Regions from separate parts of the Planococcus rifietoensis genome, predicted to be linked through region 2. Evidence: riboswitches for the same ligand, from Rfam matches in the RefSeq annotation. Region 2 holds a riboswitch; the other holds the start of a gene.
What was found. Region 2 has a riboswitch for preQ1 ahead of queF (preQ(1) synthase). Riboswitches for the same ligand answer to the same signal wherever they lie in the genome.
Positions count from the first base shown of each region.

Region 1: linked by a shared signal. The riboswitch ahead of queC (7-cyano-7-deazaguanine synthase QueC) and the one ahead of queF (preQ(1) synthase) in region 2 are both predicted to bind preQ1.

Region 1 covers NZ_CP013659.2:1,036,615-1,041,037, reverse strand. The annotation lists gene AUC31_RS05060 (universal stress protein) at 1-453, shown strand, start outside; gene AUC31_RS05055 (NADP-dependent oxidoreductase) at 504-1,442, opposite strand; PreQ1 riboswitch class I at 1,548-1,591, shown strand; gene queC (7-cyano-7-deazaguanine synthase QueC) at 1,600-2,262, shown strand; gene queD (6-carboxytetrahydropterin synthase QueD) at 2,259-2,681, shown strand; gene queE (7-carboxy-7-deazaguanine synthase QueE) at 2,678-3,385, shown strand; gene AUC31_RS05035 (zinc ribbon domain-containing protein YjdM) at 3,472-3,801, opposite strand; gene AUC31_RS05030 (universal stress protein) at 3,891-4,310, opposite strand.
Region 2 covers NZ_CP013659.2:3,448,911-3,453,333, forward strand. The annotation lists gene AUC31_RS17230 (endonuclease/exonuclease/phosphatase family protein) at 1-411, shown strand, start outside; gene AUC31_RS17235 (endonuclease/exonuclease/phosphatase family protein) at 508-1,356, shown strand; gene AUC31_RS17240 (queuosine precursor transporter) at 1,413-2,042, opposite strand; gene queF (preQ(1) synthase) at 2,055-2,549, opposite strand; PreQ1 riboswitch class I at 2,646-2,693, opposite strand; gene AUC31_RS17250 (cytochrome P450) at 3,661-4,423, opposite strand, start outside.

The DNA of each region.
Region 1 (4,423 bases), 1.1 Mb from region 2:
GAAGCGGAATGGGCTTTCAAAAAGTCCATCGGGATCGCCACAAGAAACCACGCGACGCTGAATCTGGTAAACGTGATCGATACGCGTTCATTCGCCGCAATCGAAGCATATGACCGTTCGATCGCTGACCGTGCCCAGAAATTCGCTGAAGACTTGCTTGGGGATTATAAAAAAGAAGCCGAAGCCGGCGGTGTTGAGAAAGTCAATATCGTGGTCGATTACGGTTCCCCCAAAACAATGATTCCCCGTGAATTGGCTGAACGAGTCGAAGCCGACTTGATCATCTGCGGCGCGACCGGTTTGAATGCAGTCGAACGTTTCCTCATCGGCAGTGTATCAGAACATATCGTCCGCTCCTCTAAATGCGACGTGCTTGTCGTCCGTAAAGACGAAGCACAAAGCGATGCACCAGACGATTATTATTCGGAAGAACGTTCCGGAAAACCTGAATAACACAAGTAAAAGCACGCGGCCTCTATCCTAGCCGCGTGCTTTTTCTATGATCATTTCTTCACTTGAATGACGATTTTCCCTCTGGCATGATGGGATTCGCTTAATTCATGCGCTTCCCGTACGCCTTCTTCCGTCAACGGATAGATATGGCCGACTTCCGGCTTCACTTCGCCGCTGACAAACAAATCGCCCAATTTTTTCAATTGCTGGCCATTTGGCTCCAGCCAGAAACTGCTGACGTCAATGCCGAGTTTTTCCGCTTGTTCTTCATCAGGCTGTCCGGCTATGCTGACAAGCCTGCCGCCGCGCTTCAATACGCCGTAACTTTTTTCGAGCGTTTCGCCGCCCATTGTATCCAATACGAAATCAAAATTCTCCAGCACTTCCGAGAAATCCTCTTCGCGGTAGTCGATGACACGATTCGCGCCGAGAGACGTGACGAGTTCGTCATTTTTATCGCTTGCTGTTGTCGCTACATAACAGCCGATGCTGTTGGCGATCTGGATCGCCATGCTTCCGACGCCGCCAGCACCTGCATGGATCAGCACTTTATCGCCTTTCTTGATATGCCCAATCTCCACCAGGCATTGCCATGCAGTTAGCCCCGTCAATGGAATTGCTGCGCCTTCTTCAAAACTCATGCTTTCAGGCATGCGAGCCAGCAGGTTTTCCTCTACCGGGACAAATTCAGCATACGTTCCTTGACGTGTGGTATCCGGACGCGCAAAAACCCGGTCGCCTGGATGATAATGCTTAACCTCATCGCCTACTTCTTTGACGACTCCTGCAACATCCCATCCGAGAATGATCGGGAATTCCCATGGCAGCATTTCTTTCAAATAGCCTTCCCTCAGCTTCCAATCAATCGGGTTGACTGAAGTTGCATGAACTTCCACCAACACTTGATGCGCTGAAATAGCGGGCGTTTCCACTTCACGTTCTTTCAGTTGCTCTTTCCCTCCGTACTGGTCAATAACGATAGCTTTCATCTGCACCCACTCCTCCCTTTTACCACTTATATACCCTGACACCATTTTGCTACACCTGAAAAAGCACAGGAACTTGCCTAATTATGCTATTATGGTAACTGTTTCATAAAAGAGGTTCGCAAACTCCCTCTCTAAAAAACTAAGGAGCTGTATTGAAATGAAAAATGAAAAAGCAGTCGTTGTATTCAGCGGCGGGCAAGACAGCACCACTTGCCTCTTTTGGGCGCTTGAACAATTCAGCGAAGTGCTCGCCGTCACTTTCGATTACGGCCAGCGCCACTCGCAGGAAATCGACCATGCAAAACGCATTGCAGAAACGCTCGGCGTAACATTGCAAGTGCTCGATATGGGACTGATCAATCAATTATCCGCTAATGCCTTGACGCGCGATTCAATTGAAGTCGAAGAGCAAAAGGACGGGCCGCCTTCCACATTCGTTCCCGGGCGTAATTTATTGTTCCTTTCTTTTGCGGCGATTTACGCCGATGCATTCGGCGCACGCCACCTCGTGACCGGTGTCAGCGAGACGGATTTCAGCGGTTATCCAGATTGCCGGGATACCTTTATCCGGTCGCTCAATGTCACGCTCAACTTATCGATGGATAAGCAATTCGTCATCCATACACCGCTCATGTGGCTCGACAAGGCAGGCGTCTGGGAACTGTCCGACGAGCTTGGCGCATTCGAGTTCGTCCAGACCGAAACCTTGACCTGCTACCACGGCATTCCGGCAGCAGGCTGCGGCACTTGCCCATCTTGCGTGCTGCGCAACCAAGGCCTGCAGACCTACCTTGCCAAAAAAGAAGGTGCGAAATCTTGATGCAGCAATTCTACCCTTCCGTTTCGCATCCCTATAGCTTTGAATTAAATAAAGACATGCATTTTTCCGCGGCACATTATATTCCGGCCGATGAAGCCGGCAAATGTGCGAAAATGCATGGCCATACTTACCATTTGAATATCACGATTGCCGGCGACCAATTGAACGGCACCGGTTTTCTTATCGACTTCAAGCAATTAAAAGACTTGATCCATAAACGTTATGACCACAGCGTGTTGAATGACCACCCGGAATTCACAGAGACTTTTCCGACGACCGAGCAGCTCGCACAGCAAATACACAAGCTAACGCAAGATACGCTCGACCGGTCGGACAACCAGCCGAAATGCATCCAAGTCATTGTTCGGGAAACTCCGACAAGCTATGTCATTTATCGGCCAAAAGAGGTGTCTTCATGAAGATCCCTGTAATGGAAGTGTTCGGCCCGACGATCCAAGGCGAAGGCATGGTCATGGGCCAGAAGACGATGTTCGTCCGGACCGCCGGCTGCGATTATTCGTGTTCGTGGTGCGATTCCAAATTCACTTGGGACGGCACGGGTAAAAGTACTGCGATGACCGCAGCCGACATTGTCCGGCAGCTCGAGGAGCTTGGTAAAGACGCTTTTTCACATGTCACCATCTCCGGAGGAAACCCGGCACTTCATAAAGGCATCGCGGAACTGGTCGCATCATGCCAAGAAAAAGGTTGGCGCACTGCTGTCGAAACGCAAGGCAGCGTCTGGCAGGACTGGCTCTTGGAAATCGATGAAGTCACCGTCTCGCCAAAGCCGCCGAGTTCTGGCATGATTCTGGACTACTCCAAGCTCGACGCGATGCTTGGCAAACTATCGTCATCTCAAGCCAGCCTGAAAGTCGTCGTTTTCGATGAAGCGGATTTCTTTTTCGCGGAACAGCTCCACCTGCGCTATCCTTCATTCCCGTTCTTTTTGCAAGTCGGCAATGACGACACACAGACGACTGAAGACGACAAACTGGTCCAGCATCTGCTCGGGCGCTATCAATGGCTGATCGACAGGCATTTGGTTTCCGCCCCTCTCAATGATGCTAAAGTGCTGCCGCAGCTCCACACATTGTTATGGGGCAATAAGCGCGGCGTGTAAATAGTGAATAGCATTAAAAAAACCGGCATTCCGCCAATAATCGGGGAATGCCGGTTTTTATGTTGGTGCACTCAATACTTAGGGTGTCAGGCTTTTTTTACAAACTGCGATTTCAGCTGCATAGCGCCGAAGCCATCGATTTTACAATCGATATTATGGTCTCCGTCCACAAGCCGGATGCTTTTTACTTTCGTGCCGATTTTCAAGGTATTCGAACTTCCTTTCACTTTCAAATCCTTGATGACTGTAACAGCGTCCCCATCCTGCAAAATATTTCCGACGGCATCGCGCACCGCCTCTTCTTGCAGTTGTTCAGCCGGGTTCCATTCATAGGCACATTCCGGGCAGACCACCATTCCCGCATCTTCATACGTATACTGTGAACCGCATTTTGGGCAATTCGGCAACTCCGTCATCTATCTACTCATCTCCCATTTTTCACGATGCTCGAAGCACCGACAGATGTACTTAGTATACCAAATCACCGGGGCGTATAGGGCGGCATTTATCTGACTACCAACACAGGGCATTCTGCATGATTGACGACCTTGTGGCTGACGCTGCCGAGCATCACTTCGCGAATCGGCGACAAACCGCGGCTGCCGATAACAACAAGATCATATGCTTTTTCCTTGGTCATCTTGACGATGGCAGGGCCTGGAATGCCATGCAGTACTTCGATTTGATGGAATATTTTTTCCCTATCCAACATCTCGGTAACCGGCAAGATTTTCTTCCTCCGGGCCAAATCGAATTCCATCGCCGAGGCGTCATGGATCACTTCATTTTCATCTTCCTTATAATCGGAAACATAGACGACCGTCACTTCCGACCCGTCGATCAAACTAGCAATCTTCACTGCTTCTTTGGCTGCACGGATCGAGTTTTCCGACCCGTCGACGGCCAATAAGATGTGCTGATACATAGTCCCACTCCTTTCAAGCTAATGGTTCTCTTATCTCTTTACGCTATTCGCCGTTTGCTCGAAAGTTCCTGCCTTTTTCCAGAAACGAAAAAACCGGCCCTATCCAGATAGGG
Region 2 (4,423 bases):
GAGTTCGAGCCGCGCGGGATGCTCGAAGCGATTATTGAAATGGAGGGGTTCCGGTTTTCTTTCTATAACACGCATCTATCGCTTATTGATGAGGAAGTGGACCGCAACTTGACGGAAATCATCGCCATCACTACCGATAATCCGCTGGCGCAAGTGCTGGTGGGGGATTTCAATGCTGCGCCATCCACCAAACATATCCAGCGATTTTCCAAGCATTTTTATAACGGGTTCGGTTCGGGACCTTATCCCGATACGTATAAAAAACAAGGCGACCACGGCCAAAAAATCGATTATATTTTCCACGATGCCCATTTTCAAGCATTGGAAGCGTGGACCATCGATACCGATGCATCGGATCATGTTCCAATTGTGGCAAAAATCAGAAATTTACAAAACTCTAACAATTTTTAACCTGTTTTTAACTTACAAAAGCGCCATCCTTGCTATAATGAAGGGGACAATTGCAGCTGCCACTGATTCGTTTCAACCAGAAAAGGAGATGGTCTCATGCACGGCGATGCCAGCAGGACACCAACAGTGAAAGTGATGTCGTTCAATATTGCCCATGGAATGGGCATGGATGGCGAAGTGGATTTAGAAAGAACCGCACAAGTGATTGAAGCATCGGGAGCTACCGTAGTGGCACTTCAGGAAGTCGACCGTTATTTTTCAGCCCGTAGTTTTTATATGGATCAGGTCGAATGGCTTTCTGAACGGCTCGGAATGTACGCCGCGTATGGCGCCAACCTGAACCAGGCACCGGATGATCCCGAACGCCCGAACCGCCAGTACGGCAATGCAACGTTAAGCCTTTATCCAATCAAGTACGCAGAAAACCATTTTTTGACGCAAGTCGTAACAGACATCTACAATAATGAGCAGCGAGGCGTTCTCGAGACAGTAATTGAAGTCGGAGGCACTTACCTCAAAGTGTTGAATGCCCATTTAGCGTTGAAAGATGAAGAGCTTGAAATGAGCATTGCGGAAATATTGGAGATTGCCGGCAAGAGCCATTTCCCGAAAATCATCGCGGGTGATTTCAATGCACCGCCGACCCATCGTCATTTGGCGCATCTTCACCAGACCATGACAGATGTCTTCTTGAAAGCAAAGCGCGGCGATGCCTACACGTATCCATCTCCTTATGAAAATCATGAAACTGGCGAATCGTTCAAGCCGATGACGCGCATCGATTATATTTTTGCCGACCGCGGCTTTGACGTACGAGATGCAGAAAAAATCGAAACGGCTGTATCGGATCATTTGCCGATCACCGCAGAGCTCGTTTGGACACAGAAACACGACTCGGCTGCGATCATCGTACCTGCAGCCCAACCAGCCAAACAAAAAATTTAAACACAAAAGCCGCCGGCAATGTTTAACTGCCGGCGGCTTTTTTATGCATGGATCGATTACGCGAAGCTTTTTTGAGTGGCTGTCTTGGAGCGGCGCGCGAGTTTGACGAGCAAGTAGACAAGCGGCGTGTCCGCTGCTGCAACGACCCATTTGAACAAATACTGCGTCAAAATCATGGCAGCCAACGCCGACAGCGGCATCGTCCCATAAAAAGCGATCGTGATGAAAATCGTCGTATCCACCAATTGGCTAACCATCGTCGAGGCATTATTGCGCAGCCACAATTTCGACTCGCCGTTACGTGCTTTTAATTTATGGAAAATCGTGACGTCCAGGTTTTGGCTGATGAAATAAGACACCAAACTCGCAAGCGTTACCCGGAAGCCGGCCGAGAAGATCGATTCAAACGCTGCCTGGTCCGCAAAAAATGGCGCAGAGGGCAAATGAATGGCCGCAAAGATGAATGCCAGCGCTGCGAGTTGTGTGATAAACCCAGCCATGACCGTCTGGCGCGCGGCTTCTTTGCCGTACACTTCCGCAATCGTGTCGGTGATTGGGAACGTGAAGACATAGACGATGACTGCAGCCGGCAGTACGGCCCATTCGCTGATGGAAAATAGTTTTACGGCCAAGATATTCGACAGGATGAGCAAACCGACAAAAGCGCCGTTCAAATAAAGTAGCATGGACGGTTCTCCTTATCGGTTGGTGATCGTTTCCGGATTCATGTCGTGGTTCATCATCCGGTACGTCGCCATTTCTTCGTATTTCGTGCCTGGCTTGCCATAGTTCGTATACGGGTCGATCGACAAACCGCCGCGCGGAGTGAATTTGCCCCATACTTCGATATAGCGCGGGTCGAGCAGTTCGATCAAGTCATTCATGATGATGTTGACGACATCTTCATGGAAATCGCCATGGTTGCGGAAGCTGAATAAATACAGCTTCAAGGCTTTGCTTTCGACGAGTTTCTTGTCGGGAATGAAGCTCAAGTAAATTGTCGCGAAATCGGGCTGGCCGGTTTGCGGGCACAGCGAGGTGAATTCCGGGCAATTGAATTTAACGAAGTAATCGCGCGTGTGGAGATTGTCGATCGCTTCTAGAATGCCTGGGTCGTATTCGAATTTGTAGCGCGTGTTCTGGTTGCCGAGCAAAGACAAATGCTCGAGTGTTTCTTCATTTCTTCCTGCCATGTGAGTGGCCTCCTTATATTCGGCCGGCTGGGGGAGAGCTATAAAAAATTCGGACAAACGAAAAGCCGAATCGCATGTGGATTCGGCTTGATTTCAAAATCCATAGTTTTTTATAGAGGGTGGAATGCTATGAACCTCTCCCGTTGCCGGGTTATTTAATTTCCTGCCTTATCGTATAAGATAGGGGCGGTTCTGTCAATTGTTGGTTTGTTATGGCTTAGAGTCTGCAATTTGCGGGTCATACGTTTTGATGCATGATAAAGAGTGAGTAGAAAAGCTTCCGCTTCTCGACTTCGTTTCAGGGGGGCTGCTTTCCGAGGGGCGGGTGTTGAGCCAATGTACGGCAAAGAGCGCCGTACATTTGTCTCGCCAGCCCGCGCGGTCCCTCAGGAGTCAGCCCCCCTTCCACTCCGTCTTTAGTTTTAGAGTGGAAGAGCATTTCTTCATTCTACTTGATAAAAGATGTGAAAATGTGTCGGGCTTTATAGCTCAAGTCATCTTGATTAATAAAGATGTAATTGTAAATTCTATTCCGATTATAAACTTTCTATTCAAGCATCTTAAACCTAGACGCCACATCCCAGGAAGCGATTCCCCCACTAGCCGGCAACCGATTATAGAAGCAGAGCTATCTAATCATGCTCCACACATTGAAATCTCTAAGCCGCCAAGCGCCACGGGTGAGCCGACGCCGTAAGACAGGCGTCCTTCCTGGCTTATGGCAAGAGGCCAATCCAAAGCAGGGCGGCGACTACTAAACTGAAGCACAAATAGAATTACGGAACAATGAGACAAGCAACCCCTCGCTATCTTCTCACACGCTCGATCTGGGAAGCGATTCCCCCGCTAGCCGGCAACTTTATATAGAAGCAGATCAATTTAATCATGCTCGATACATTGAAATCTTTAAGCCGCCCAGCGCCACGGGTGAGCCGACGCAGTAAGACAAGTGTTCTTCTTGGCTTACTGCCAAAGGCCAACCCAAAGCAGGGCGGCGAATACCAACATGAAGCTCAACTAATGAACAGGAATGATTCCACAAGCAAACCCTAACTATCTTCTTTTCCAGCAAATAAAAAAAGCTAGAGACAGAATCTCTAGCCTTTCATTATTAATGGAATGGGCACCCTGATTGAACAGTTGTGTTCTTCTGTTCGTGATAGAACACATTGTCTGGGCGGTTTTTCAGTTTTTGCACGTCTTTTAAGATTAAGCGGCTTTTTGGCATAGTTGGCATGCGGGACATGTCGTAGGACAAGTCTTGTTCAGGCACGCTGTATTTCAAGTTCTCCGCAAAATATTTGAAGATTGATTGCATATACATGACCGTCATCCATTCGCCTGCGCAGCGGTGTCCGGTATGGTGGTCGCCGCCTCCTTGCGGAATGAAAGAAAATGGGCTGCCGTTCCATGTGCTGAAACGTTCTGGGATGAATTCATCAGCGTTGTCCCAAGAATCCGGGTGATGGTTCGTGCCATAAAGGTCCAGAATGACGCGCATGTCTTTTTTGAAGTGAACGCCGTTCCAGTTGAAATCTTTTTTGGAGATCGCTGCCATGACCGGTGCGAACGGATAATAACGGCGCACTTCCTGGGCGAAATTGTGGCTGTAATTGTTTTCGTCTGCTTGGAGTTTGCCACGCGTGACTGGGTTTTCGTGCATCGCCATGACGCCGAAGACGATAAAGTAAGCTGTAGCAATCATCGGGCGGTAGGCGTTATTCAAGTCGACAGCTGCCGTCTCGAGGTCGAGCAGCTTGCCGTTCGGTGTCCGGTGGTGGGCGACTATATACGCTGCCGTATAGGCCGGCGGATTGTATTCGCCTTTGCGGATTTGCTTGATGATTTTTTTCAGCCAGTCTTCGTGCGCATTG